DNA from 2 places in the Carnobacterium sp. ISL-102 genome. Region 2 is predicted to be linked to the other one. Evidence: riboswitches for the same ligand, from Rfam matches in the RefSeq annotation. Region 2 holds a riboswitch; the other holds the start of a gene.
The links. A riboswitch is a leader RNA that binds a small molecule or an ion and turns the genes downstream of it on or off. The one in region 2 is predicted to bind FMN.
Positions count from the first base shown of each region.

Region 1: another riboswitch for FMN. It lies ahead of ribD (bifunctional diaminohydroxyphosphoribosylaminopyrimidine deaminase/5-amino-6-(5-phosphoribosylamino)uracil reductase RibD); the one in region 2 lies ahead of J7E16_RS02805 (ECF transporter S component).

Region 1 covers NZ_JAGGRF010000005.1:29,651-45,421, forward strand. Annotated here, with positions in the region: gene J7E16_RS05145 (mannose/fructose/sorbose PTS transporter subunit IIA) at 11-1,000, opposite strand; gene J7E16_RS05150 (HAD family hydrolase) at 1,368-2,033, opposite strand; gene ribH (6,7-dimethyl-8-ribityllumazine synthase) at 2,043-2,504, opposite strand; gene J7E16_RS05160 (bifunctional 3,4-dihydroxy-2-butanone-4-phosphate synthase/GTP cyclohydrolase II) at 2,556-3,749, opposite strand; gene J7E16_RS05165 (riboflavin synthase) at 3,768-4,421, opposite strand; gene ribD (bifunctional diaminohydroxyphosphoribosylaminopyrimidine deaminase/5-amino-6-(5-phosphoribosylamino)uracil reductase RibD) at 4,446-5,519, opposite strand; FMN riboswitch at 5,662-5,776, opposite strand; FMN riboswitch at 5,931-6,046, opposite strand; gene J7E16_RS05175 (ABC transporter permease) at 6,165-7,763, opposite strand; gene J7E16_RS05180 (ABC transporter ATP-binding protein) at 7,766-8,680, opposite strand; gene J7E16_RS05185 (CapA family protein) at 8,744-9,928, opposite strand; gene J7E16_RS05190 (zinc-ribbon domain-containing protein) at 10,183-10,587, shown strand; gene J7E16_RS11500 (hypothetical protein) at 10,629-10,751, opposite strand; gene J7E16_RS05195 (DNA-deoxyinosine glycosylase) at 11,095-11,574, shown strand; gene J7E16_RS05200 (DUF2207 domain-containing protein) at 11,723-13,501, opposite strand; gene J7E16_RS05205 (TrkH family potassium uptake protein) at 13,909-15,198, opposite strand; gene J7E16_RS05210 (potassium channel family protein) at 15,263-15,771, opposite strand, start outside.
Region 2 covers NZ_JAGGRF010000003.1:242,543-258,313, reverse strand. Annotated here, with positions in the region: gene lysA (diaminopimelate decarboxylase) at 1-207, shown strand, start outside; gene J7E16_RS02835 (GNAT family N-acetyltransferase) at 269-676, shown strand; gene J7E16_RS02830 (segregation/condensation protein A) at 677-1,441, shown strand; gene scpB (SMC-Scp complex subunit ScpB) at 1,443-2,021, shown strand; gene J7E16_RS02820 (pseudouridine synthase) at 2,047-2,781, shown strand; gene J7E16_RS02815 (response regulator transcription factor) at 3,025-3,750, shown strand; gene J7E16_RS02810 (sensor histidine kinase) at 3,759-5,555, shown strand; FMN riboswitch at 5,636-5,759, shown strand; gene J7E16_RS02805 (ECF transporter S component) at 5,900-6,481, shown strand; gene J7E16_RS02800 (YpbB family protein) at 6,757-7,827, shown strand; gene J7E16_RS02795 (RecQ family ATP-dependent DNA helicase) at 7,820-9,265, shown strand; gene J7E16_RS02790 (LysM peptidoglycan-binding domain-containing protein) at 9,330-9,971, shown strand; gene cmk ((d)CMP kinase) at 10,061-10,738, shown strand; gene rpsA (30S ribosomal protein S1) at 10,842-12,062, shown strand; gene der (ribosome biogenesis GTPase Der) at 12,252-13,565, shown strand; gene hbs (non-specific DNA-binding protein Hbs) at 13,849-14,124, shown strand; gene J7E16_RS02765 (tetratricopeptide repeat protein) at 14,265-15,530, shown strand; gene J7E16_RS02760 (ReoY family proteolytic degradation factor) at 15,578-15,771, shown strand, end outside.

The DNA of each region.
Region 1 (15,771 bases), on a different contig from region 2:
TAATTTATTTTTATTTTACTGCACGTGATAATTCATTTTTTGCTTTTTTAATAAGGTCTTCCATATTAGCGCTAGAATCATTTGGTACTTTACGTACATCAAATTTAATGCCTTTTGCTTTCATTTCTTCAAAAGCTTTTACATCTTCTTGTCCCATAGAAAGAACTTTATTAACGACAACTTTACCAACTGAATGTGCTAGAGAACCAACGTTAACTTCTTTAATGTCTACGCCGCCTTCCATAGCTCTGATAACATCTTTTGGATTTTCGAATAACAATAATGCTTTCGTATTTCCAAAACGAGGATCCTTAGAAATTTCAATCATTTTATCGATTGGAACAACGTTAGCTTTAACTCCCGGAGGTGCTGCCTGTTCGATCAATCTTTTACGAAGATCATCTTTAGCTACTTCATCTGAAACGATAAGAATGCGACTTGGTAACACAGATTTTGTCCAAGCTGTTGCTACTTGACCATGCAACAAACGAGAATCCACACGTGCCAATACTATCTTGATTTTACCGTCACCTAATACTGTACCTGGTGGGATCGAACCTTGAACTGGTGCAGCAGCTGCACTAGCAGTTGGTGCTGGTTCTAATTCTTCTGGTCTAATTCTTACGCCTTCTTTTGCTGTTTCAATAACATGTGCTGCAATTTCTTGAGCTGAAGTCATTGATAGACGAGATGCATAAGCTTCAATTACCATTGGTAAATTCAATCCAGAAACGATTGCCCATTTATCTTTGCGTTCTTCAAACAATGTGTTAGCTTGATTAAATGGAGTACCTCCCCATAGATCAACTAAGAATAATACTTCATCTTGATCGTCAAATGATGCAATTGCAGTTTTCATTTTTGCTTTTACATCTTCTGGGCCTTCACTTGGCATAAGGGTAATAGCTTTAACATTTTCTTGTTCTCCAAAAATCATTGCGCCAGATTGCAAGATGCCTTCAGCGAATTCGCCATGGCTTGCTAGTATAATTCCTACCATACTTCTACCTCCTAAATAATTTATTTCTACTTTTATAATTAGACTCGACTAACAGAATTGATTTTTTTCTTTTTATTAGTTTTTGTCTAACCTTCGAACACCTTACTAATTGCTAACACCACCGCCACCTTTCATTTGCAATCTAACCGTTTACAGTTTAGATCACTTCAATAGTATTATTAATATTGTCCATTACTTATTATAATGCAAATATCGTGCCAACTTTAGTGTATCGATCTGAAAAGCTTTAAAACCAGCATTTAAAAGCGGAACAAAAACATATTACTGATACACTAATTAGTGTATCAGTAATGTGTTTTTCGTTTTTTAACTTTTTTATCTTTAGTGTATTATTTGAATTCTAGGTTTACAACATTTTTTGTAATTCTTGGATATCATTTATTCTTATATCTGATTTCTGCAGTTCTTCTTCTGTTCCAAAACCATAATTACAGCCTATAGTAACTATATTATGGTAGTGGCCAATTTCAAAATCATGTATGCGATCTCCTACAATAAGAAATTTTTCTTTATATTGATCTCTAAATTTCTGGAAAATGTCGTATTTAGGGATATACCCAAAAGACTCTGTACAATACATATCAATGAAGTAATGATTTAACTGAAAGGCTTGCTGATGTGCTTTCATATAATCATTGCTGCAATTACTTAAAAAAATAAGTTTATATCCCTTACTGTTTAAGTAAGCCAAAGTTTCTAAAGCTTTTGGATAGAGTATCGCTTCTTTTGCAAAAGCTTTTTTTAATAAGGTTTCTCCTATGATTTTTGAAGCTGCTTTTTGGTATTCAGCAGCTAAATCAGGCATGAAGTTTTCCCACATATCTTTACTGCTATACCCTAACCATTTAGTGATTTCTTCGTCTTTCCAATCTTTTGGGACAGCCTTTTGATTATCGATCAAGTAGTTGTAAGCAATTTTAAAAGCAGCAATATAGTTTGCCGTACTATCTTGTAAAGTACCATCGTAATCAAAAACAATCGTCTGAATGTTCTTTAGTCTTGGTTCATTCATGATCAGAACTTATATAGCTTTCAGTAAATTAGCCATTTCAATGGCTGAAACAGCTGAGTCATACCCTTTATTTCCAGCTTTAGTACCAGCGCGCTCAATTGCTTGTTCAATATTATCTGTCGTTAAGACACCGAACATTACAGGTACACCTGTGTTCATTGCAGCTGTAGCTACTCCTTTTGAAACTTCAGCACACACATAATCATAGTGCGATGTAGCTCCCTTGATCACAGCTCCTAAAGTAATAATAGCATCATACTTTCCTGAAGCTGCCATTTTCTGTGCAACTAACGGGATCTCATAAGCTCCGGGTACCCAGACAACTGTGATTTCTTCCTCTAACATACCGTGTCTTTTCAACCCATCCACTGCACCACTCAATAATTTTGAACCAATAAACTCATTAAACCGTGCAACTACGATTCCTACTTTTAAATCTTTAGCAATTAATTGTCCTTCGAATACGTTCATTTTTTATTCCTCCAGTTAAGCTATTTTTTTAGTCGTGCATATTTCTTTATTTTAATAGTTCAAATAATGTTTCATTTTTTCTTGCTTGGTTTTTAGATAGGCTTCATTTTCTCTATAAGCCTCCATTTGAAGCGAGACTCTTTCCACAATATCTAAACCATATTTTTTCATACTTTCTACTTTCAGTGGATTATTGGTCATCAGACGCAGTTGAGAAACACCCAAATCATCAAAAATTTGTTTGCTTTCATAGTATTCTCGCATGTCAGCTGGGAAACCTAGCGCCAAGTTCGCTTCGATTGTATCGTATCCTTGATCTTGAAGTGCATATGCTCTTAGTTTATTGACCAATCCGATACCACGACCCTCTTGTCGCATATACACCAAAGCACCACGACCTTCATCAGCAATGTGTTTCATTGCTGCATCTAACTGTTGACCACAGTCGCATTTTTTAGAACCAAACACATCACCTGTTAAGCATTCTGAATGGATACGGCAAAGTACTGGCTCCCCATCGCTAACATCACCCATGACCAAAGCAACATGGTGTTCACCCGTAATTGCATGTTCATAGCTGTAAATCTCAAAATCGCCGTATTTGGTGGGTAATAGTGCTTTAGATTGACGGAAAACAATCTGTTCTTTGGTTTTACGATACTCAATCAAGTCGGCAATCGTACCGATTTTTAATTGATGCTCTTTGGCCAAATCCAACAACTCATTTCTCCTTGCCATTGTTCCATCTTCACTCATGATCTCACAACATAACCCAGCAGGTTGTAACCCTGCTAAACGCATCAAGTCGACTGTTGCTTCTGTATGTCCATTCCGGACCAATACACCTCCGTCAACAGCTTCTAACGGAAACATATGCCCTGGTCTTCTAAAATCTTCCGGTTTTGCATCATCGGAAACTAACCTCATAGCTGTCAATGATCGTTCCACAGCCGAAATCCCAGTTGTGGTCTCTACATGATCTACTGAAATAGTAAAAGCTGTTCCATGGTTATCTGTACTATCCAGACTCATTTGTGACAAGCCTAACTTTTTAGTATAGCTTTTGGCTATGGGCATACAGATGAGACCTTTAGCATAACTAGCCATAAAGTTCACATTAGCTGTTGTAGCAAACTCAGCAGCACAGATAATGTCTCCTTCGTTTTCTCTATCTTCATCATCTACCAGTAATATATTTTTTCCAGCTCTCAAATCGGCAAGTAATTCTTCAATTGTATTAAACATATCTCTCTCCATTCTGTTCTAAAAGAACCCATTTTCTTTTAAAAAGCCTTTCGTTACTTGACTCTTTTGAACGCGCTCTTTCGAATCTATTCCTAATAACTTTTCGACATACTTTCCGATCATATCGCATTCAAGATTGACGGTGCTCCCAGGCTGCTTCTGCAGCAAAACTGTTTCCTCTCCTGTATGCGGGATCACAGAGACTTGGAAAGACTGGTTATCCACAGTCACGACCGTCAAGCTTACACCATCAATAGCTATGGAGCCTTTTTCAATAATGTACCGTAACAATTCAGGACTTGTTTCAACCGTGATCCAAACAGCGTTGCCATCACGTCTAAATTCTCTTATCTGACCTGTCCCGTCGATGTGACCACTAACCATATGTCCGCCAAGCCGAGTTGCCAAACTCAATGCCCGTTCCAGATTGACGTAACTTCCAGGAGCTAATTCGCCTATGTTAGTCCTTTTCAAGGATTCGGACATGACATCCGCCTCAAAAAAATCTTTTTCTATTTTTGTCACTGTCAAACAAATACCGTTTGTCGAGATACTGTCTCCGATATGCGTTCCTTGCAACACTTTTTGACCTTTAATTCTAAGAACTGAGGACTTTTCAGCTTGTTTGATTGATTTAATGATTCCCATTTCTTCAATAATTCCAGTAAACATATATTACCTCCGATCAATCGATTTTTACTTATCCATATATCCTTCCAAAAACAGATCCTCTCCGACCATCACAGCCGTCAACCGATTGATTTGGAAAGCATTTTTTAATGATAGGATACCTGCTCCTTCAACAGCCGTTTTAGCATTTTTTCCTCCGATTATTTTTGGTGCAATATAGGTTTGTATTTTGTCCACAATATTTTCTTCCAAAGCCGAAAAGTTTAAGGTAGCTCCGCCTTCCAACAGAATACTATCGATACCCATAGCACCTAATGTTCTCATTAATTCTCGTAAATTTACTCTCCCAGATTTCTCTTTGGTCATGATGACTTCAATACCCATTTGCTTTAAGCTCATTAATTTTTCTCTGTCGGCTCTTTTAGTAGTGGCGATAATTGTTTTAGCTTTATCTTGATCCGTCAATATGGTTGAAGCAATCGGGATCCTTAGCTGACTATCCACAACGATTCTGACAGGATTGTTGCTGTTTGGAATTCTAGCAGTTAATTGCGGATCATCTTTAATAACTGTTTCTACTCCTACCATGATTCCAGACAATTCATGTCGTAGGAAATGTACTTGTTTTCTAGCTTTTTCACCAGAGATCCATTGCGATTCGCCAGTCACCGTGGCGATTTTACCATCTAAGGACATCGCATTTTTCATAACGACAAAAGGTTCTTTAGTGACAATGTATTTTATAAAAATCTCGTTCAATCGTTGGCTCTCTTCTTCTAACAGACCCGAGACTACCTCAATCCCATTCTTACGAAGCCTTTCAATTCCTTTTCCAGCAACTAGCGGATTTGGATCGAGTGTTCCCACGACTACCCGCTTAATTTTCTTATCTATCAGTAAGTCTGAACAGGGAGGAGTCTTCCCAAAATGGGAACAAGGTTCTAGTGTGACATATAGCGTTGCTCCGCTCACATCTTCTTTTGTTGATGCGATAGCATTTACTTCCGCATGTGGCTGTCCATATTTTTCGTGATAGCCTTGTCCGATAATTCTTCCATCTTTCACGATCACAGCTCCAACTAAGGGATTCGGGGCTGTCCAGCCTTTGCCTTTTTTTGCTAGGCCCAGTGCCATTCTCATATATAGTTCATCCAACACTCTCACTCCATTCAAAATAAAAAAGCCCAAAGAATTAATTCTCAGGGCTTTTGTCATTTTTGTTTGCAAGGCTCAACAAATAAATCCGCATACACTGTACTCGGTTACTTTTGAACTCTTTAAACTTTGTCTTCGCTTTATCCAGACTATACTGTCGGCTTCGGAATTTGACCGAATCTGCCTTACGGCTCGTGGGCTTTACCACCGGTAGGGACTTGCACCCTGCCCTGAAGACTATTCAATTTTTACAACTCTACACAAAAAAGCCCCAGACTTTTACATCCAGGGCTTCGACTTATGGCTAAATAAGACTATTTAATAGCTGCTTAATAAACTAATGATTCCCATAAATCTTAAAATAAGACCTCAGTTATCCAAGTTTTTCTGCAATCGATTTGTCTTCGCTTTATCCAGACTATACTGTCGGCTTCGGAATCTGACCGAATCTGCCTTACGGCTCGTGGGCTTTTACCACCGGTAGGGACTTGCACCCTGCCCTGAAGACTATTTAATTTTATAAGGTAAGAGTATCTTGAAATACAGTATATGTCAATATTTTTTCAGTTTTAATTTTCTGACACCTTTGTTAAGGAGCAAAATGTGCAGCCACAACTAACTTTGGCTCTGTTAGATATCTCTTTTATTGTAGCCTATAAACCCGACGCCAGAAAGAACTATACCTACTATACTCAACGTGCTCAAAGGAAACCAAGCAAGTTCTTCATTTGGAAGTTGCGGTATGTGGTAGAAAGCTGATAAATTATTCAACCACGCTGGAAATTCGAGTAGGTTGCCCAGATAAAGGACTAAAAAGGTAAAAAATACGTAGGACCAAACTAAAATCGCTCCCTTAGGGAAAGCTCCTACTAGTAATGTCGTTAAACCCAGCACCACCCAAATAGCTGGAATATAGACAAGTGAAGCCATTAAAATGGTCCCTAAATCAATACTTTTTTCCATTACTTGACTTGCCGAAGCATACAGCCCTAGTCCAATCAACAATTGCATCACTATTGCTGTAAAAAAAGCTACGGCATAGCGACTACCCAAAATTTTATTGCGAGAAACAGCTCGGCTATAAAAGTTGTCCGTTCGTCCTTGCCTTTCTTCTTTTTTTAATTTTAACAAGATAGAAATGCCAGGAATAGCTGCAAAAACAGACACGATACCGATCAATAATGTGACAAATTGTTCTGTCATAGAAGCAGTCGTACTATCTGATAAAATCCCTTGGACCAATTCAAAGTCTGAGAAGTAAGTTTCTAAGTCTCCTAAAATGGCACCGTAAGCAATACTCATTAAAAAAATACCAATAGCCCATGAAATAATGGTTCCTTTTTCTAACCGCCAAGTTAAACCAATCTGGCTTTTTAAAAAAGATGAGGCCTGGATTTTTCCTTTTCGATCAGGCAGCAGCCCCGCGTTGATATCTCTTTTATGATCCAGATAAAAGGCACCTACCAATAAAACTGTAGCTCCACAGACCAAAGCAATAACCGGCCACCATTCGTTTCCAGCAAATACATTTGTTCGAACAGTCCATCCTAAAGGAGAAAATAAAGACAATGTCTCATTACTGACATCTCCGATTGCTCTTATGATATAAGCTGTTATCAATGCTCCAAAAGAAATAGCTATCGCTCCTCTTGTCGTTTGTGCAACTTGTGCAGCAACCGTTGCAACTCCTGCAAAGAATAAGCCTGTACTTGCAAGAGCAGCACTATAGAGCAAAGAAGATTCTAAATAAAACACTTCTTGGTCAACTAATTCTAAACCTGTCGATAGAAGTATGAATACTAAGATGTTTACAATTGCCATCAGTATTGCAGCAGCTGATAAATAAGACAACCGTCCAACTGGTAAAGCTCGAATGAGTTCCAAACGGCCTTCTTCTTCATCCATTCTCGTACTTGAGGTGACAAGCAAGATATTCATAATACTCACTGCAATAGCCGAAAACAGCAATAATTCACTTGCAAAGATTGTTCCCAGATTAAATGATTCAATCTCATAAGCCTTTCCCAGCATAGCTACCATAGCTGGATTTTGCATCGTTAAGCCAAATTCAACGATTTCTTTTTGACCTGTATATATAGTTGTATAGGCCGTTAAGGATACCATTGAAACACTAACCAAACCGATTATCCACAAGCTGATTTTCAATCTATTCCGCTGAAAAAGCAGTCGTATGATTCGAGTTGTTCCTTTAAATAACTGAGCGACCATTATTAGACACCTTCCTTTGTGGCGCTTAATTTCTCACTATCTCCTTTGTAGTGACGGATAAATAGATCTTCCAGCGTTGGCGGACCACTTTCAAGCTTTAAAACGCCGAATTGGCTGATATGACTAATAATTTTTGCCATTTCTTCATTATCTACCTGGAACGCCCAACCCGCTTTTGTATGGATGACATCATGTACCCCTTTTAAATCGGACAATCCAGTCAGCGTCTCCCGCGTTTCAACGATCAATTTTGAGCGTATCAAATGGCGCATTTGGGATAGAGTCCCTGTTTCAATCAATTCACCTTCGCGAATAATAGCTACCCGATCGCATAATTTCTCAACTTCTGAAAGAATATGGCTCGATAATAAGACGGTCTTTCCTTGTCGTTTCACTTCTAAAATACACTCCTGAAAAATACGCTCCATTAGCGGGTCCAATCCTGCAGTTGGTTCATCAAGAATATATAGATCAGCATCTGACGCAAAAGCTGCGATCAAGGCTATTTTTTGTCGATTCCCCTTTGAATATGCCCGACATATTTTCGATGGATCCAGTTTAAACAGTTGGATCAGCTCATCACGCCGATTTTTATTGCCATTACCACGCATAGTTAAAAATAAATCAATCACTTCACCACCGGTTAGATTAGGCCATAGATCAGCCTCACCCGGAACATACGCTATTCTTTTATGAATTTCTACAGCATCTTTCCAGGCATCTTTGCCAAAAATCGTCACTTGTCCTTCATTAGGTTTTAACATCCCTAACAACACACGGATAGTTGTGGATTTACCAGCACCATTTGGACCAATAAAGCCATATATTTCACCTTCATTTATGGATAGATCTATTTTTTTCAAAGCTGTAAATTTCCCAAATCGTTTAGTCATTCCTTTTACTTCTACGACACTCATTTTCACTCCTCCTGCTGCTCCAATTCTTGATTGGCGGTATCAATCACAATTATTATGTTAGTTTTATTTTAAAAACTCAGCATCAATGATCGTTCCGGTCGTTTGCTGTAAAGACTCTTTAGAAATTTGATTTCCTTGAGAGCTGTTAAGTGTGTGCTGACTAGCCAGTTCTTCAGTATAATCAGCTAACGGATAGATTTTGAAGCCTCTTCTTGAATCAACACTATCAGTATTATTGCCTTTGTAATGCATCACTACCCCATCCCATTTGACATTTTCAATAGCTTTTTCTTCTTCGGTCAGGACGAAATCAAATGAAATCATTCCACCCAACATATTATTTTCAGTTCCAGTTGACATAGCGGAAAGAAAGTTACCCAATGAGTAAACGACCAATGTCTGATTGCCGTTTTCCCCTTCCATCCACTCAACCGGTTGGATCACGTGAGGATGGGTCCCAATCACAACATCCACTCCTAGATCTGTAAACAATTGAGCATATTGTTTTTGAAATTCATTTGGTTCAAGCATGTGCTCCTCGCCCCAATGTGCAGATACGATGACGAAATCACTAACTTGCTTTGCTCGTTCAATATCTTTAGTGATCAACGCTTCGTCAAAATAATTCAATCGGTAAGAGACATCTGGCTCAATTCCATTAGTGCCATATGTATAGGCTAAAAATGAAAAAGTTACGCCGTCACGTTCAATAACCTGAATAGCATCACGCTCTTCTTGGGAATCAAATACTCCTGTGAAGACCATGTTCTCCTGTTCATTCCATATTTCCAAAGTATTCAAAACACCTTTTTCGCCTTTATCTAATGAATGATTGGATGCTCCGTTGACTAAATCAAAACCCAATTCATTTAAATTTCCCGCCATGTCGCTAGGTGTATTAAACGCTGGATAGCCAGAAAAACCGAATTCATCCCCGCCCAACAGTGTCTCCTGATTAATAAAGGCTAAATCTGCAGCTTCGATTTCGTTTGCTACATTTTCAAACATAGGTTTAAAATCGTAGGTCCCATCTTCTAACTGTGCTTCTTCAAATATCCCTGTATGGATCAGGTTATCCCCTACTCCCATAAAGGAAACTCTTTTTTCTTCGCTTGGCTGGTCTTCCGATTCAACTGATGCCTCACTGGTATAAACGATTTCTGATGAGGCTTGCTCAGAATTTTCACTAACGTCATTTGCACACCCGCTTACGATCAATGCAGCTAATAAGAATCCAATTTTTTTCATGTTTTTTCTCCTTCTCAGACGAATTTTTTGATCATTCTCTTAATTTTTTCACTTACTCATTAAATATCATTAGCTCTCTATTCAAAATAATCGTAAGCGGTTTCTTTCTAAATGTAAAGCTTTATAAGCGCTCTATTATAAGAACAGATTTATTATTACAATCAGACTAAAGATGGTCGCTCGATTTTTTACAGCATGTTACACTATTGGTCAGTACTTTTATGGAAAAACAGAGAAAGAGGCGACAATATCAAATGAAAAAATTGAAAATTGGATTCCAAAAATTTATGATTGGCAGATATGGCATCGATAAGCTGTCAAACTATTTGCTTTACGGAGGACTTGCTATTGTTGTCTTATTTAATTTACTAAATTGGCCAATCGGCGGTTTCTTTGGATGGATAGCTGTCATTCTAGGTTACTATCGAACCTTTTCTCGTAACCGATCAACACGGTATCAGGAGAATCAAAAATTTCTAACCTTCAAACGAAGGATCGATAGCATAAGGAGAAAACAACTTAAAAAAATTCAGGAGCGAAAAGTATATAAATACTATTCTTGTCCTAACTGTCATAAAAAATTGCGTGTCCCGCGAAAAAAAGGAAAAATCACAATCAAATGCCCTCACTGCAAAAAGCAATTCACTAAAAAAACTTAACGGTTCTCTTAAGCGATATTCCTCTAGAAACAGCAGCCCATTTAACCGTTTGCCAGACTTTTCGGCAAATCAAATCGGGCTGCTGTTTTTTGCTGTAAAAAAATCTTTCTAACTCCTAAAATACATTCTGTGATATTTTGTGACTTAATTGCCGGAGTTTCCAATCGAATCCTTCCTTTTTTTACAATTATATCCTGTACTTTCCTTTAATAAAAAAATTCCCTATAAAATTACAGCATAATTTCTTTAAATAAAAAAATAATTTTCTTTTAAATAATAGAACGTATCTCCTACACTAGCTCCACCCTTTCCAACCCCAATTTGAATTTATGTGTCAGTTAAACTATCTATTTTAAGTGCAAGTTCATAATAAACAAATCCTGTTAAAACAGCATTAACTCTATAGGAATTCACAATTTTTTACTATACAATTGAAAGATACTGATTCATTTTTTACATATAGCGGTTGTCTAAACTAAAAAAATTTACTATTAAGGAGTATAACTTATGAAGATTGGTTTAGAAGCAATTTATGATAAAAACACTAAAATTTTAATACTCGGCAGTGCTCCAAGTGTGAAGTCGTTAGAATTGCAACAATACTATGCGAATAAAGGCAATCAATTTTGGAAAATTATTGCTGAGTGCCTTAACACTACTGATCCAATCGACTATGAAAAACGATTGGATCTGCTAGTACAAAATCAAATTGGTTTATGGGATATTTATAGTCATTTTGATAAGATTGGGAGTTCAGATAGTAACTTTAAACAAACGAAATTAAATAATTTTGAGACATTACTTTCAGTAGTATCGATTAAACTCATTATTGCAAATGGAGACAAAGCTTATCAAGAAATTATAAAATCAACTATTTTTGAGGATTATACTGTTATAAAGTGTTTATCTACCAGTGGTGCAAATAATGGCAAAGCACAAGAAAGAAAAATAGAATGGAAAAAGACTCTCCAAAGACTTTTGGATTAAGTGAATATGAAGCCTTTCAAGTAGAAAATGCCCTTATTAACTTTTGTAAATTAAATGATGGCCAAAAAGACAAAACATCTTTAAATGATGTTTTGTCTTTTTTATATTTAAAACTAATTAATACACATCAAACTATTAAGAGACTCACCTATCGAGCTCCTCCACCGCCACCACCACCGGCACCTCCTCCTCCACCAAAGGAAGTTGAACCGCCTGTTCCAGATGCAGCTGATGAAGAACTTGAGTGAAATCCGCCGCTTGCTAATCCACTAGACCAGTCATTTCTAAATCCTGTTACCCCATTCCAATACCAGTAATAATAAATGAATTGATTTTCTCCAGAGATATTATTCGGATTCGGGATCATTTCCTTGAACTCTTCTGTCAGTTCTTCACTTCTATAGTACAAAGTGTTCCAGAACAAAAATTCTTCAAAAGTGAACGGATTAGTATTATCCGCAAAACCTTCTAGATCGATTTCTTCCAAATAATTATCAAATTGAACCAGACGATCAAATAATTTATCACCTTCAGGACTTGCAATGGCTACTTCGCTTTTCGTTCCCCATACTTTGATTTCTTTGAATGAAATAAGTCTTTCTTTTTCTAAGAACTCTTTTGAATAATCAATCAAATAATCCGCAAACTTCCCTACTTCTTTGGCATGTTTTTTTGCCCATTTTTTCATTTTATTATCTTCAATAAACCCGTTACTGTTTGAAGCATCCAATAACATGAGCCATAATCCAGTTTCATACGTCTCCCCATGATTTGTCTTGATTTTATCAATAAATTTCGTGAATGATTGGGGATACCGCGCACGCTCTTCCTCAAAATGAGGGATCTCTATTTCCGTATCAAATCCATCGCTAAATAATGACTTGTCCTTGGCAGTATGGATAATGATCCGCTTTTCATACGACCATCTCAATAAATAAGCTGAGAAGTAATCTTCAAAATAGCCTTTGTCTATATCTTGCAGCAAATAAGCAATACCGGCAAAGTCTTCTCCTTGATAGGGGATTCCCTCTAATATAACCGTTTTATTCTCTTTGACTCGTTGTTTCCCTGTTCGCATTTGTCCAGCTGCTTCTTTTGCTTGTTTCAATTTTTTATAATATTTAATAGCAAAAACTGTGGCTCCTCCACCAGTAACTGCAATGAGAGAGATGATGACGATAGGAACTGTATTAGAAGTAGCCTCATCATTATACGCTGAGCCGTTCATTGCCATTTCACGCTGTTCTTCCGATGTCATACCAACATTGGCTTGTGTAGCGAAAAGGCCTTGTGGAAATTGCAGCAATACCGTTACATCTTTGCTATTGTTTACTACTTCCTCCGCTTCCCATACGATCGTGTTGCCTTCTAATTGGATATCGCCTTCAAATCCAAAACCCCAGAAACGGACATTCTCTTCTGTAAAGGGCTCAAATCCAGTGATTTTAACCGTCAATTTTTCTGCAGGAATATCAGAAAATGTATCAAAATTCCATAGTAAGCCTTGTCCATCTTCCAATTCGCGCACTAAGTTTGATAAAGCGTACGTCACTTCGTAGTCATTTTCGCCATATTCACCAATACCCCATATGAGTTCTAATCCGTCATCTGTCCCGACAATGCCATAGTGATCAGCCTTTTCCTCTAAGGAAGCATCTGGTTCCCATGGATCTATTTTTTGAAAACCCGTAACCGAAAAATCCTGCAGTTTAGAATCCTGCAGATCATTTAACACAATATATAATTCAGTACCATCATCCATGTTCATCTTTCTATGTTCTGTGACGATTCCAGAGCCGTCTTCTTGCAGTTCAATTTCGATCGTGATATCCGTTAATTCATTTTCTGCAAAAACGGCTTCTCCAAATGCCATACTAAACAGAACCGCTGCTCCAATAGCCAATGACATTCTTACTCTTTTATTCATCTCATTACCCCTTTCTATATATGTACTTGACCCAATTTTTTTATTGTACGAACTATTTCCGACCCATTTTGGTAACAATTTTTGGTCGAAGTTTTCTATCTATCTATAGTATACACACTAATCTAGGAAACGTTTCCTCTAAATAATCGTTATTAATAATTTTCTCTATTATATTATTTAGAAAATTATTTAGAAAAAAAAAAGAAAGCTTTATCATTAGTTTCTAGAAAATCAGTATAAAACTAATTCCTAGAAATAACGCAAAGCTTTCTTCTCTTCATCAGTGACCGGTTAGAATTGTATCTCCATTAAATTCACGCTAAAATCTTAAACTCCCATTAGTTTCAGTTTTGATGCTGCCTATTTTTAAACAGGTCGAACATTGACTGTCTTTAGGACACTTAATATTACCCGATGAATAGATCTTCTTGAGGATAGCGTATCAAAGAACTTCCTTTTCTAGCTATCAATATAGAGATGATCGTGATTGGTCCAATACGTCCTATGAACATGACGAACATGATCACAAACCTACCTATAATAGATAATTCAGGTGTTATCCCAGCTGAAAGTCCTACTGTTCCAAATGCTGAGACAACTTCAAAAACAATATGGATAAACGGTCCATTTTCAGTTATCGTTAAGATAAAGATAGCTACAAAAACTAATAAAAAGCTTATTGTGGTAAGCGTTAAGGCTCTAAAAACAGCACTGTTCCTAATCCTTCGCCCAAATAAAGATACTTCTTCTCCGCCTCTTAGACTTGTAGTCGTTGTTAAAAGTAAAATAATAAAAGTACTTAGCTTGATCCCACTACCAGTTGACGCACTCCCTGCCCCAATAAACATCAGAAGGATCGTCAAGAGCATAGAAGGTGCTGTTAATGCCGTGATATCGATCGAATTAAAGCCGGCTGTTCTAGGAGTTAAACCTTGAAAATAAGCACTCCATGCTTTATCTCCAAGTGATAAGCTGCCTAAAGTTTGAGGATTTGAATATTCTAGCACAAAAATTAGAATTATTGCAATGGCATTTATGATCAGGGTACCTACGATCATAACTTTTGAATGTAGGGTCAATGACTTGAATTTTTTCTTATTCCACACATCTAAAAGAACAGTAAATCCTATTCCTCCTAAAACAAACATGCTTGTAATTGTTAAGTTAACGACAGGATCTCCTACATAGCCGGATAAATTATCAGCCCACAGAGAAAACCCAGCATTATTAAAGGCTGCAACAGTATGGAATAAACTATAAAAGGCACCTTTCCAAACTCCAAATTCTGGGATCCATTTAATGGACAACAAGGTAAAACCAATCAGTTCAATACTCAAAGAGAAAAAAAGCACATGACGAACCAAGCGGATAACGCCCCCTGAAGAGCCTTGATTTAAAGATTCTTTAACGAGATCTCTTTGTTGCATGCCAATTCTTCGTTTGAATATGAAAAAGATAAAGACGGCAGCGGTCATTAATCCTAATCCTCCAAGTTGCATGAGGATCATAATGATCGTTTGTCCGAATAGAGTAAAGGCTGTCCCCGTATCGACTACGATCAATCCTGTTACCGTAACAGCAGAGGTGGCTGTAAATAACGTATCTAACCAAGAAATGGTTTGTGTCGTCGCAAAGGGTAATTTTAATAATGCTGTACCAATTAAAATAAGCGTAAAGAAACTGAAAACGACTGTCATAGGTGGACTAAAGCGCCTAGTAGATCGTTTTAAATATTTTTTCAGATTGACCTTGTTCATTTATTTACAGCCCTTTCTCTTCAAAACGTTTTATATCTTCGTTGTTTCCAATGACAACGATCATATCGCCTTCGTATAGTTTGTCATCAGGTGAAGGAGAGATATTCACCTTTTTCCCATTCTTTACAGCTAAAATAGTGCAACCGTACTTTGATCTGATATCTGTATCATTGAGCGTCTTATTAGCTAATTTTTTTGTTATATATAGTTCTGAGATGCTATAATCCTCAGATAGCTCAATATATTCTTGTAGTTTTCCAGATTCCAATTGATTAGCAACTCTGATCCCCATATCGTATTCTGGCTGAATGATCCTATCCGCACCGATTTTAGTAAGGACTTTTGCGTGGTTAGAATCTTGAGCCTTTACCCAAACATTTTTTATACCCATTTCTTTTAACAATAGGGTACATAGTATGCTAGACTGCATATTATCTCCAATGGCAACTATAGCGTAATCAAAGTTTCCAACACCTAAAGACTTAAGAACATCTTCACGGGAAGCATCTGCTA
Region 2 (15,771 bases):
TTGATATGGGATCTGCCGTTGCCAAAAGCAGATGATAAAGATATTTTGGCCGTTTTTAGTACCGGAGCCTATGGGTATGCTATGGCTAGTAATTACAATCGTATACCACGACCACCGGTAGTATTTGTTGAAAATGGGCAAGCTTTTTTAGCTATTAAGCGGGAAAGTTATGCAGACTTGATGAGATTAGAATGCTCTCTTTATTAAAGTAAATTAAGATAGGGGCTAACATCAAGCAGTTGCAAACTTATAGTACTAGGAGGATAATATGTTACTCGATTACAAAAATGATTATGAAAAAATTTCAATGGGTTTACTTTCATTTGATCCTGATTTAAAAGATTTTTCACGTTTGCAAGATGAGATGGATTGGTATCAAAGTAAAGAAAATCATAAACTTTATTTATGGAAAAGCGAAGAGACTGAAGATATCATAGCTGTAATAGGCGTAGAGATCGGAAACGATATGATATTGTTAAGACGCATCTCAATCAATCCTTCATTTAGAAATGAAGGAATCAGTTATAAAATTTCAGAGGCGTTAGAGCAACGGTACCCACAAAAAAAAGTAATGGGAACGTTGGAAACAGCATCTTTGATTATCAAATGGGAGCAAGAAAAAAGTAAAAAAAACGCACAGCAAAATTTAATAGCTGATGAAAAAGGCGAGGGTTAAATGTCATCCGACATAAATATAAAAATTGATGCATTTGAAGGACCACTAGATTTATTGTTGCAATTGATCAAGCATTTAGAAATTGATATTTATGACATTCCTATTGCTGAAGTGACTGCTCAATATTTAAATTATATTCGAGCTATGAAAGTATTGCAGTTAGATATTGCAGGTGACTATCTAGTTATGGCAGCTACTTTAATGGCAATTAAAAGTAAACTGCTACTGCCTAAGCAAGAAATAGAACTAAATCTAGAGGATGAAGGATTTTATGAATCTGGTGAGGATCCTAGAGATGCATTAGTAGAACAATTGTTGGAATATCGGAAATTTAAAACAGCAGCGGCGATATTAAAAGTAAGAGAAGAAGAAAGAAGTCAATACTTTTCCAAGGAGCCAGCTAATTTAGAGCTTTTACAAGAAAATGTTCCTCTAGAGCCACTTCAAATCAGTACGTTTGATTTAGTTGCTGCTTTTCAAGATATGTTTAATAAAAAAGCAAAAAAAGTACCTTTACAAACAAAAATCAAAGCAGAAGAAACATCTATTAATGAAAAGATGGATTTTATTATGGGAAAATTGAGAAGTGTAAAAAAAAATCAAGGTGTTTTATTTACGGGTCTTTTTGATACTCCAACAAAAAATGAGATGGTAACGACTTTCATGGCTTTACTTGAATTGATCAAAGAAAAAAATGTATTTATTCAGCAAAAAGTAACCTACGGAGATATTATCGTCTATCCATCAGAAACAGGTGATGAGTAGCATGGATGAATTAGCAACAATTGAAGCGCTCCTTTTCGTAGCTGGAGATGAAGGCCTCTCATTAGAAGAAATCTCTGTTTTACTGGAGTGTTCAACTCAAGAGGTTTATCAATTTCTTATGCAACTCCAAAAAGGATACGAAGATTCAACGTCCAGAGGATTAATGCTTCTCGAGATAGGGAATCAGTATCAATTAGCAACCAAAAAAGAGTATGCTGATGTCATAAAAAAATATGCGGTTTCACCGTTGACAACGAATCTTTCACAAGCCGCGTTAGAGACGCTTGCAATTGTTGCTTATAAGCAGCCTTTAACACGAATGGAGATCGATGAGATACGTGGTGTTCAAACAAGCGGAGCACTGCAAAAATTAACGCTCAGAGGTCTTGTTGAACCAAAGGGACGCGTAGAAGGTCCTGGAAGAGCTATTTTATACGGGACATCAGCGTATTTTATGGATTATTTTGGACTCAAAGATTTAAATGATTTACCTAAAATAACCGATTTAGAAACAGAAAATAATGAAAAAGAGTCCGATTTATTTTTTGAACGTTTTAACCAGCAATTTGAAAATGAATAAAAATAGAGTGTATTAAGGAGAAAATATGGAAAGATTACAGAAAGTTTTAGCACATGCCGGAGTAGCTTCACGACGTAAATCAGAGGAACTTATTTCTATGGGTCATGTTAAAGTAAATGGAAAAGTTGTTAAGGAAATGGGTATTCAAATTGGGAATTCTGATGTAGTGGAAGTCGATGGAGTACCAATTTATAGAGAAGAACCAGTTTATTTTTTATTGAATAAGCCTAGAAATATGATCACGGCAGTTTCAGATGATAAGGGACGTCCAGTAGTGACCGATTTGTTTACAAATATCGAGCAACGTATTTACCCAGTTGGGCGCTTAGACTATGATACAACAGGAGCGTTAATGTTGACAAATGACGGAGAACTTTCCCAATTGTTGATGCACCCTAAGCACCAAATAGATAAAACATATGTTGTTAAAGTAAAAGGCTTAGTAGACAAAAAATCACTGAATAGACTTGAAAAAGGTATTGTTATTGAAGGTAAAAAGACAGCACCAGCAAAAGCAAAAATCCTTTCATCAGATCGTACTAAGGATGTTACTATGGTGGAATTAACTATACATGAAGGCCGTAATAGACAAGTTAAAAATATGTTTCAAGTTATTGGACACCCAGTAGAAAAATTAAAAAGAGAGTCTTATGGTACGTTAACTTTAGATGGATTACAACCTGGTGAATGGCGTGAATTAAAAACGTTTGAAATCTATCAGTTACGTAATTCAGCAATACAAGAAGAGACAACTAAATAAATGAAAAAAACTTGGGAGCACTGAATCCAAGTTTTTTTTTTGAAATTTAAACAAAATAATGTTTATTTGAGTACACCGATAAGTGCTTTTTTATCTTACTAAAGGATTATTTTAAGAATGTTCCATATTTTAAGCATAGAATCATTTGAATTAGTTGAAAACTAGAACAATTGTTGTGTATACTAAGATTAGACTAGGCATCTTATAAGTAAGACCTAATGTAGAATAATGGGGTGTAAATAAATGGAAAATGAAGTTATATATCTGCTAGTAGTAGATGATGAGGATCGAATTCGCAGACTATTAAAGATGTACTTAGAAAGAGAAAATTATCTTGTCTTTGAAGCAGATAATGGAGAAGATGCCGTTAAAATGGCTTTAGAAAAAGATTATGATTTAATTTTGTTAGACTTGATGCTTCCTAAGATGGATGGGATCGAAGTGGCTGAAAAAATACGTGAAACTAAAAACACTCCTATTATGATGTTAACTGCTAAGGGAGAAGAGATAAGCCGTATAGAGGGATTTGAAGTTGGTGCGGATGATTACATTGTGAAGCCATTTAGTCCTAGAGAAGTTGTTTTAAGGGTATCGGCTATTTTAAAAAGAACACAAAGCAACAAGCCGAAAGAAAAAGCAAATCCAAATTTGATTGAAATGCCGCATTTTGAAATAGATGACCAATCTCACCGTGTGCTAGTAGATGGAAATCCAGTTAATTTAACGCCTAAAGAATATGATTTATTAGTTTATTTAGCACAATCCCCTGATCAGATTTTTGGAAGAGAGCAGTTATTGCGCGAAGTATGGAAATATGAATTCTTTGGCGATCTAAGAACGGTAGATACTCATATTAAACGACTGAGAGAAAAATTAACGAAATACTCAGAGCCAGCTGCCAAAATGATTGTAACCGTTTGGGGCCTGGGATATAAATTTAATTCTTTTCCAGAAGAATCTGAAAAGTAGGCAAAAATATGTTTAAACTAAGTAGTTTAGTTACGCGTACATGGCTGGCAACGATGTTAGCTATAGGTTTTTTTTTATTTACTGCCACGCAAGTATATGGAATAATTTATAAAAAAAATATAGAAGAAAATTATATGAACGATTTTGAAAGTTCAATTAACTCTCTAGTTAGTATTCTAGAAGAAGATCCAGGTTTTTTAATAGAAAATATCAACAAATCAAGAGCTTATGATCCTCACTTGTCTTTGATCGTGAAATTAGATGATAAACCCTTGATTTATTCTTCAAATATTTATTTGGAGGAACAATTAAATAACTTTAATCAAATCAAAGCAACTAGCAAGTTCGAAACTGCGCTAGCGAGTGATGAAAATTTTTTAATAGTAGATAAAACCAGTTTTAATGGAAAGATAAACACACCGTATATCTTAAAAAAACAAGATTTTAATTTTAATGATCAAGAGGGTCAGTTATATATTTATGGAGATTTGTCATTTTTAAACAGCACATATAGTAGAATGAAAACATGGTCAGCCATCAATGCTATTCTTTATATTATTATAGGTATTTTACTATTTTACTACCTCCAACGCAGGCTTGGAAAACCTTTAAAACAATTAAGAGATATAGCTTATGATTATGCTAAGAACGATTTCTCAAAACAAGCCCAATCGAATTATAAAGATGAATTAGCTCAATTGGCTTTAGCTATGAATAAAATGGGTAAGTCATTGGAAGTTACGGGAGCAGCAACTAGACAAGAGAAAGAATTATTGGAAAATATTGTGACCTCTATTTCTACCGGGGTGTTGTATTACAACCAAGATAAAACTTTATTAATGTCTAATCCACTTGGAGATGAGTTTTTACAACATTTATACCGATCAAATCAAGTAATGAAAACGGTTATACCTGAAGTGTTAGAGCATCGAATCGATTCTGTTATAAAATTTCCTGAAAAAGTAATTTATGAAAATAATATCGAAGAGTACTATTATAGAATAACCTTGATACCGCTTTTTGATGAAAATCTTGAAAGTGTACGTGGTGTATTAGTATCCATTCAAAATATAACAAAAGAAAAACGGCTTGATATTATGAGAAATGATTTTATAAATAATATTTCTCATGAATTGAGGACCCCTTTAGTTATGATACAAGGATATAGTGAGGCTATTTTAGATGATGTGGCTGAAACGCAAGAAGAAAAAAAAGAAATGGCTAAAATAATTGGAGAAGAATCGATTAGAATGAATCGGATGGTAAATGAAATGCTCGATAGTTCTAGAATGGAAGCCGGGTTTATCAAATTGACAAAAATGGATGTTTATTTTGAAGATTTTTTCAAAAACTTATTCACTCGGTTTGCTACTATGTCCGAAAAAAATAATATCCAAATGGAATTAAAGCTCGATTCAAATTTGAATTCATATTTTATGGATGAAGATAAAATGAATCAAGTGTTCGTAAATTTGATCAATAATGCTATCAGACATACTAGTTTGACAAAAAAAGAAAAGAAAAAAGTAGAAATTTGGGTACACTTAGATAAAATTATGGATGAAGTTTTAATTGAAGTCATCGATAATGGAACAGGAATTTTAGAAGAAGATATTCCTTATGTATTTGATCGTTTCTATAAAGCAGATAAATCTCGCATGGTAATGAAAGAGAATAAAACGGGAACAGGCATTGGGTTATCCATTGTAAAGAACATAGTAGAAGCGCATAATGGTTTTGTTGAAGTAAAAAGTGTGGTAAACGAACAGACAAAATTTATTATTCATTTACCTTATTTAGATTGATTTACTAATTAAAAGTAAATAGAATCATTGATTTTTATTCTTTTATGGTATACAATGAAAGTGTTAAAAAAAATATAAAGATTCGTCTTCAGGGGCAGGGTGTAATTCCCGACCGGTGGTAAAGTCCACGAACTAAATAGCATTATTTAGTTGAACTGGTTAAATTCCAGTACCGACAGTAAAGTCTGGATAAAGAAGATGGAGTTTATTTGAATAGGTATCATTGTTCAAGTGCTCTGTTTAGTTATCTACCTAAAGATAATTAGAACGAGCATTTTTATATTGTTTTTATTTAAATAAACTCAGAAATGCCTAGGCTGATGAATCCTTTTAGGAGGATTTTTATGCAAACTAGTAACACAAAAAAAATGGTGGGAATAGCTATGTTAGCCGCTTTTGCAACCATTTTGATTTCATTTGGTTTTCCAATAATTCCAGGAGTTACTTTTCTAAAAGTAGATTTTAGTGATATTCCTGTTTTGGTTGGTATGTTTTTATACGGTCCAGTTGGAGGGATAATGATCGCGTTTATTCGTTCATTGCTTCACTACATCCAAACGGGCGGTGATGCAGGATATCCGATTGGGGATACTGCAAGTTTTATCGCTTCGGTCGCTTATACGTTACCGATTTATTTGATCATGAAGTCTAAAATTCATGATACGAAAAATATTATCTTTGCAAATGTGATTGGAACTGCATCATTGACAATTATTCTATCATTTGTAAATTATTTCTTATTACTTCCTTTATACTTAAAAGTATTAAACTTTAGTGTAGGATCTATTAGTGATTATTTATTAATGGGTGTTATACCCTTTAATATAGTAAAAGGGGCAATAGTAAGCACAGTATTTATCTTACTCTTTGCAAAATTAAAAACTTGGTTATTCCGTAATCAAATGACAAAAGTTAGTTTTAAATAAAAAAAGAAACCGTAGAAATTGCGGTTTCTTTTTTTTTTTTTTGAAATATTGGCTGAATGATTTTTAGTATAAGTAGGTAAGTGTGCTCTATCATAGTTGATGACGTATTCATACTATTTGTCAAATAATCCAGCTATTTAACCTTTTCGTTATTAATATTTTTTTAAAATTAGAAAAGAATACCCTAAAAATAGTTATTTTTGGTATATTAGATTTAACAATATATATGTTTTACAATCAATTTTTTAAATGCAATCAGAATGTGGGTGGATATCTTGGAACAATCGCTATATATTCAGTATTTCTGTCTCTCATTATATTCTAAAAAGCATCCTGTTAAACCTTCAACGCTTTACCATATTTTAGTTGGAAAAAGAACAGCCTCGATTTTGTTTAAGGCTCATTCTTATCATGCGATAAACTTTTTTTCAATTTTCCCATATTTACAGCGTGAACAGTACGATGAAATGATGCAGCTTTTTATTAGCAAAGGATGGATAAAAGCAAAAAAAGCAGATGAGGATTTTTACCTTTGTGAGAAAGGAAAGAAAGAAATAGAAAGTTATTTTTCAAAACATTTTTACCCAACTCGTTTAAATCAATTAACTCAAGGGAAGGCTACCAAGGAATTTTGGAAAAAAATAATATTTTTGACCCAAGTTCTTTCGGAGTTACGGTATAAAAATAATCACTATTTACCAATTGAAAAAGAGTTTAAAACACAGCTTTGGGTAAAAAAATGGTTAAAAAGAAATCAATTAGAAAAACAAGAGCTTGCTATTTCTTATGGAAAAGAATGGATCCAAGTATTAAAAGAAATGGATACGATCGATGCCGAAATGATCGTATCACAATTAACAGGACATGAAAAAATTGGTAAAACAAGTACTCAATTAGCAGCCAAATATGGTATTGAGCCAATTGAAATAGCCTTTTTACTTCAAAATGCCATTATTCAGTTGATGGAAAAAGTTGCTGAAAATAAAGAAAAATACCCATTTTTTTATCTCGTTTATCAAGAATGTGTAGGGGATCGTTTCAGCAGTCTTAGTCAAAGTACTAAAATAACGGCCCATTATTTGGAAAAAGGACTTTCTGTTGAAAAAATTGCTGTGCAAAGGAAATTAAAGCTGAACACGATTTCAGAACACATTATTGAATTGGCTATTATTTTTCCAGATTTTAAGGTATCTAGTTTTATGCCTCAGGATGAGTATGAACGATTGAATGGACTATTTAATAGTCATGAAGAAATAACGTATGAGGAATTAACAAGCAGAATGCCATCTGCCCCCTTCTATTGGTACCGCTTAATTCAGGTTGAAAGGAGTCGTGTCCGTGGATAATAGAGAGCTCATAAAAAAAAATTTAGAGAACTATTTTGGCTATACCTCTTTTAGGGACGGGCAAGAAGAAGTGATTTTATCAGCTTTAGATGGTAATCATACATTGGTTATGCTGCCAACAGGGATGGGGAAATCCCTTTGTTATCAACTGACCGGATATTGTTTAGATGGTCTTGTGGTGATCGTTTCTCCCTTATTATCTTTGATGCAAGACCAAGTTGAACAATTAAAGTTGACCGGTGAAAAAAGAGTTGCTGCTATTAACAGCTTAATGGATGCACGTGAAAAAGAATGGGTGCTAAACCATTTATCTGATTATAAATTTATTTTTCTCTCACCAGAGATGCTCCAACAGGAATATGTCATGTCTTATCTTAAAAAAGTTTCCATTAGTCTTTTTACAATTGATGAAGCTCATTGCATTTCTCAGTGGGGATTAGATTTCAGACCTGATTATTCAGACTTAGGTATCATTCGTCAGCAACTAAACTTTCCTTTAACAATGGCTTTAACAGCTACAGCTACAGAACGGGTCAGAGAAGAAATTTTAACGTCTCTGCAGATAGATCATGAAAAAACAAAGCAAGTTATTTATTCCGTCGATCGGTCAAATATTGCTTTTTCTACTTTGATTTGTGATCATGATAAAAAACAACAATTAATAAATCAAATTCAAAAATTAAAGAAGCCGGGAATTATTTATTTTTCTAGTAAGAAGATAGCTGAAGAAGTTGCTGGATTGATTCGAAATAAAACGGCTATGGCCGCTGAAAGTTATCATTCAGATATAGCAGCGGAAGATAAAATTAAAATACAACAGCAATTTATTCATGATGAGATCGATATCATTTGCGCGACAAGTGCTTTTGGAATGGGAATAAATAAAAGTAATATTCGATTTGTGATCCATTTTCATTTGCCAGGCAGTCCAGAGGCTTATTTACAAGAGGTTGGAAGATGTGGTAGAGATGGAGAACCTAGTCTTGCACTTTTATTATACGAACCAGGAGATGGTATGATCCAACTCCGTTTACAAGAATATACTTTACCAACTATTGACATGTTAGAATATAGTTATAAAAAAGGTGAAGTATTAGAAGGCAGTTGCAGCCCTACGCAAAAGCAATTGATAGAAAATTATTTGAAATCTGATTTATCTGTTGAAGCAGCCAAAAATCAAGTGAAGAGCAGAACGATTTATAAACAGCAACAATTATATTACATGGTAGATTATGCTGAAACATCAAGCTGTAAGAGAGCTTTTCTTTTACACTATTTTAATGAAAAAGCAAGTGGAAAACCAACTCTCTGTTGTTCTAACTGCAATATGGAAATCAATGAATGTTATAAGGAAACTGATTTGAAACAAAAAAAAATAGCGGAAAAAGAAAAAAATCCAGAAGAGACCTTAAAGGAATTATTTTTAATTGGAAATTAATAAGACAACTCTATGTAAAAATGATACAATAATAGTGATTTTGGTTTAGGAGGAGTACTAAAAAATGAGTAAAAAAAATTCTAAAAATAACCCTAAAAAAGAAAATGCATGGAACCGTAAATTTGATGATGATGATAATTTTGTAGATGATAAGTTTTCTAGAACGGCAAGAAAAAAAGCTAAAAAAAGTGTGCATCCTGTTATAACCTCATTACTTATTTTTTTAGCATTGATCTTTATCTTACCAACATTGGCGTATTTTTGGTGGTCTAATGAAGATGCCGGAACCAATAAAACGCTTAGCTCTTCTGAAGAAAGAATGATTATTACCGAAAATAGCAGCAGTGAACTGAGCAGTTCAAAAGAATCTGAATCAGAATCAAAAGTAGAATCAGAAGCTTCATCTGAAAGTGATAGCGTCAAAGGGGATTCATCCGAGTCTGAGAGTGAAGCGACAAAAGTAGAAGAACCAGAGTCACAAGTGGCAGAAGAACCAATCATTGAGGAAATAGAAAGTATTGAAGAAGAACCCGAAACTGAACCAGAACCAGAAACAGAAGAAGCAACGAATACTTACACCGTTCAAGCAGGAGATAACTTTTATCGAATCGCGTTGGATCATAATATGACGACTGATGAATTAAAATCTTTAAACGGGGTGTCAGGTGATTCAATCAGTATAGGAACTGTTTTAAAAGTAAAATAGATATCATGTTAAGCCTTATTTCCATAATCAAAACGGAGGCTAGGGTAAACCTAGCCTTTTTAATATGAATAAGAAAGTAGGACGAAAAGTTGGAAAAGACAATAAGAATCGCAATTGACGGTCCGGCATCTGCTGGGAAAAGTACAGTTGCTAAAATAGTGGCAAAGGAATTGGGCTACATTTATTGCGATACTGGAGCGATGTACCGTGCGTTGACGCATCAAGCAATTGAAAAAAATATTGAAGTAACAGATGAAAAACGACTAGTAGAATTATTAAAAGAAATGACGATTTCCTTTGAGGCAAATGGAGATAGTCAAAAAGTATTTGTCAATGGTCAAGAAGTCACAGAAGCGATTCGCTTACCAAATGTAACAAATTTAGTTTCTGCTGTTTCAGCACATGGAGAAGTCAGAAGCGAATTAGTTAAACGCCAACAAGAAATAGCTGCACAGGGCAGAGTCGTTATGGACGGACGAGATATTGGGACGGCTGTATTGCCAACAGCAGAAGTTAAAATATTCCTTATAGCGAGTGTTGATGAACGTGCTCAAAGACGTTATACAGAAAATATGAGTAAAGGTATAACAACTCCATTGGAAGTTTTAAAGCAAGAGATAGCTGATCGGGATTACAAAGATTCTCATCGCGAGGTATCGCCGCTCATCCAAGCTGAAGATGCCATTCTTTTAGATACAACTAGTTTATCTATTGAACAAGTTGTTGAAAAAATTAGAGAAATGATTCATATTAAGCTTTCAAAATAGCGTTCTTTTTATTTTCTAAATCGTTTTTGTGGCAATATTTTTAAATATTGGTTAAAATATAAGGAGAAAGAATTTTATTGGCTAGTTATAGGAGGGCAAACATATGACGGAAAATGAAAAAAACCATGAAGTTGACGAACAAGAATCAATGATGGAAGCAATGGATAATGTTCAAGAAATTAATATTGGTGATACTGTCAGAGGTGAAATTTTAACTATTCAAGATAATAAACAAGCTATAGTCGGTATTATCGGTGGTGGGGTTGAAGGGGTCATTCCTAACAATGAATTATCAGCTGCACCATTTGAAAACGTTACAGATATTGTAAATGTTGGAGATATCGTTGACTTGGTAGTAATCAAAGAAATCAAAGAAAAAGAAAATGGCAGCTTTTTACTTTCTAAGCGTCGTGTTGATGCTAAGAAGGTTTGGGAAAAAATCCAGACGGAGTTTGATGAAGGATCAATTATTGAAGCGCCAGTTACAGAAGTAGTAAAAGGTGGTTTGGTGGTAGATGTCGGCGTTAGAGGATTTGTGCCTGCTTCTATGGTGGATGTCCATTTTGTAGAAGATTTTTCTAGTTACAAAGGACAAACCTTAAAATTTAAAATTGTTGAAATCGAACCAAGTGAAAACCGCTTGATCCTTTCTCATAAAGCGGTTGTTGAAGCTGAAAATGAAGAAAAGAAAAAAGATTTGTTGAGTCATTTGGTTGAAGGCGAAATTGTAAAAGGGGAAATTGCTCGTTTAACAAATTTCGGAGCATTTATTGACCTTGGTGGCATAGATGGACTTGTTCACATTTCGCAGATTGCGTATGAACATGTTAAAGATCCTGCAGATGTATTAACTGTTGGGAAAGAGATCGATGTTAAAGTTCTTTCTGTAAATGAAGAAGAAGGGCGTATTTCGCTCTCTATCAAAGATACACTACCTGGACCATGGGATGGTATTGAAGAACGTGCTGCAGTAGGTTCTGTTTTAAATGGCTTAGTTAAGCGTTTAACAAGCTTTGGAGCTTTTGTTGAAGTATTCCCAGGTGTTGAAGGACTCGTTCACATTTCGCAAATTTCACACAATCACATCGCAACACCGCATGAGATTTTAAGTGAAGGTGATGAAATTAAAGTGAAAGTCTTAGAAGTAAATCCAACAGATCAACGTCTGTCTTTAAGTATTAAAGCACTAGAAGAAAAGCCCAACCATTCGAAAGAAAAGCAAGAAGAAACGAACTACGATATGCCTGAAGAAGATACCGGGTTTACGTTAGGCGATATTCTTGGCGATCAACTATCTGATATCACAACAGATGAAGACAAGTAATTACGAATTTTAAAAAAGGGCATGCGAGCAATTTTTGTTCTCGTGTCCTTTTTTATGTGTTATTTAATAAAAATAAATCAAATAAATAAGGTATTTATGAGATTTTGCCTTATTCCTTAAGCAAAAGCTTGCATGTTTTAAGGTATTTCTATAAACTGACAAGAGAATAAAAAAAAGGAGGCAAAAACAATGGCAAAACCAGTTGTAGCCATCGTTGGTCGCCCTAACGTAGGAAAATCAACTATTTTTAATCGTATTGTTGGAGAACGTATCTCAATTGTAGAAGATGTATCAGGGGTAACTCGTGATCGTATTTATGCGCCAGCAGAATGGTTAGGGAAAGAATTTAATGTGATTGATACAGGCGGGATCGACTTAGGTGACGAACCATTTTTGGAACAAATAAAACATCAAGCTGAAATAGCTATGGATGAAGCAGATGTGATTATTTTTATCACAAGCGTAAAGGAACACATAACTGATGCGGATGAGAATGTAGCAAGAATTCTTCACCGTACAAAAAAACCAGTTTTGTTAGCAATAAATAAAGTAGATAATCCTGAAATGCGTAATGATATTTTTGACTTTTACGCTTTAGGATTAGGGGAACCTTTCCCAATTTCAGGAAGTCATGGTCTAGGAATTGGAGATCTATTAGATGCAGCTATTAGCCATTTTCCAGATGAATCAGAAGAAGAATATGATGATTCTGTTATAAAATTCAGTTTGATCGGCAGACCGAATGTTGGAAAATCATCTATTATAAATGCCATGTTGGGAGAAGACCGAGTAATCGTTTCAGCAATCCCTGGGACAACTCGTGACGCTATTGATACTAAGTTTATGGGTGAAGACGGTACTGAGTTTGTTATGATCGATACTGCTGGAATGCGAAAAAAAGGTAAAGTCTATGAAAACACTGAAAAATATAGTGTTTTAAGAGCTCTTAGAGCAATTGAGCGTTCAGATGTTGTCTTGTGTGTGTTGAATGCTGAAGAAGGTATCAGAGAGCAAGATAAGAAGGTTGCCGGGTACGCTCACGAAGCTGGAAAAGGGATCATCATTGTTGTAAATAAATGGGATACTCTTGATAAAGACAACCACACAATGAAAAAATTTGAAGAGCAAATTAGAAGCGAATTTTTATATTTGAGCTATGCACCAATTATTTTTGTATCAGCTTTAACGAAACAACGCCTAAATAAGCTCCCTGAGATCATTGAGCGAGTAAGTATGAATCAAAATCTACGCATTCAATCTGCTACTTTGAATGAAGTCATATTAGATGCAGTAGCTATGAACCCGACACCGACAGATAAAGGGAAAAGATTGCGTATTTATTATGCTACTCAAGTGGCAGTTAAGCCGCCAACTTTTGTTGTATTTGTAAATGAACCAGAAATGATGCATTTCTCTTATGCTCGTTTCTTAGAAAATCGTATTCGTGATGCCTTTACTTTTGAAGGAACACCTATTCATCTTATTATAAGAAGAAGAAAATAAGAGTGAAGAGTTATTAATAAACGGAGCATTTTAACATAACTCTTAAGGGGTTTCAAATAATTTTTTGAATATTTGAAAAATGCTTAAAAATATCGCTTAATGCATTGAAAATCATTGCAGTATCAGTATTTGTATGATATCTTTTTAAAAGAAATGTCATTTAGAACTACTAATTTTACATTTCGCAATAATTCATTTTTGGGCCACTCAAAAATGTCTAAATGATGTTTATTTGCTTATAAATAATGCATCAATTCTTCTTTCCGAGGGAGGTGAAATACACATGGCTAACAAAGCAGAATTAATCGAAAATGTTGCAACTTCAACAGGTCTTACTAAAAAAGATGCAACTTCAGCAGTAGATGCTGTTTTTGAATCAATTCAAACTTCATTAAGTGAAGGAGAAAAAGTTCAAATTATTGGTTTTGGTAACTTTGAAGTGCGCGATCGTGCTGCACGTAAAGGTCGTAACCCTCAAACAGGGGAAGAAATCCAAATTGCTGCAAGCAAAGTGCCTGCATTCAAACCAGGTAAAGCTCTTAAAGACGCAGTTAAATAAATCACAAATAAAAAAGAGCCAGTGCTTTGCACTAGCTCTTTTTTATTTGGATCGTAAACAAGCTGCTGTGGGTTTTAATCCTCTTAATGTATGGTAAAATGAAGCAAGTAGAAGATTATTAAATGAAAGAGGTTTTTGACATGTCATACGGACAAATGATGATTGATTCACTTAAAGAAAATCAATTAGATGAAGCGATGAATTATTTTGAAAAAGCTATAACTCAAGATACAGATGAAGAGCTCTATATTTTGGCTGATTCTCTATACCAACTCGGCTTTTTAAATGAAATAAAAAAAATAAATTTACACTTACTTGAAAAGTATCCTGAAGATGATGAATTGAGAGTAGGTCTGGCAGAAATAGCTATTGAAGCGAACGAATTAGAAACAGCGATGGATTGGTTAATAGAAGTTTCAGAAGAAAGTCCTGTTTATCCTCAATCTTTGCTTGTTTTAGCTGATTTGTATCAAGTTCAGGGTCTTTATGAAGTGAGTGAGCAAAAGCTTCTCAAAGCGAAGGAAATCGTACCTGATGAGAAGGTCATTGATTTTGCATTAGCAGAATTACATTTTTCAATGGGAAAATATGCTCAAGCGATTCATGGATACGAAGAATTGATGGCCCAAGGTCTTGCTGAATTTTCTGGAATCAATCTTGCAGCTCGTTGCGGTAGTTCTTATAGTTCTCTAGGTGATCTAGAACAAGCTATTTTATATCTAGAACAAAGTTTAGAAGAAAAGGAAAATATCGATGTATTATTTCAATTAGGATTTTCCTATTTGCAAGACAAACAATACCGTCGTTCAATCGAAACGTTGAATACACTAAAAGAATTAGATCCGAGTTATACAACTTTATATCCCTATTTAGCTAAAGGATTAGAAGAAGAAAATGAACTAGATAAGGCTTTAGAAGCTATTAAAGAAGGTTTGAGAGTCGACCAATACAATTATGAACTGTTTTATTATGGAGCTGATATAGCAATTAAATTAGAGAATGAGACGTTGGCAGAAAATTATTATTTAAATGCTATTCAACTTGCCCCGGAAAATTCAAGTATCCAGTTGGCCTACACTAACTTATTGTTGCAGCAAGAACGTTATGATGAAACAGTCGAGCTGATTCAAAAAATTCTGATCCAAAATGAAGTCGATCCTCAATTCTATTGGAATTTAGCTTTAGCAAATGAAGGATTGGAAGAATATCCTGCAGCAGGAACGGCTTATCAAAAAGCTTATCCAGCTCTTCGAGGAAATAAAGATTTCTTGAAATCGTATATCTATTTTCTACGAGAAGAAGGAGAGCGTATAGTTATCAAAGACGCAATAACTGATTATTTACTTCTGGAACCAGCAGATGCAGAAATATTAGAAATGCTAGAAGAAATTAATAGCAACTATTAATTTATTAAGTTATAATGAGAGAAAGGGTAAGACAAGGAGGTTTTTACATGAGCATCCAAATTTCTTTAGAAGCTAAAAAGATTTTTCTTAGCTGGTTTTTAGATAGACATCAATTGAAAAGAAGAGAATCTATGTGGATCCTAAACTACCTATTAAATCATGACATTGTATTAAATAAAGTCCATTTTGTTGAAGCTGCAGAAAAAACTCCAAGAGGTATGATGATGTCTACAACGGGGAT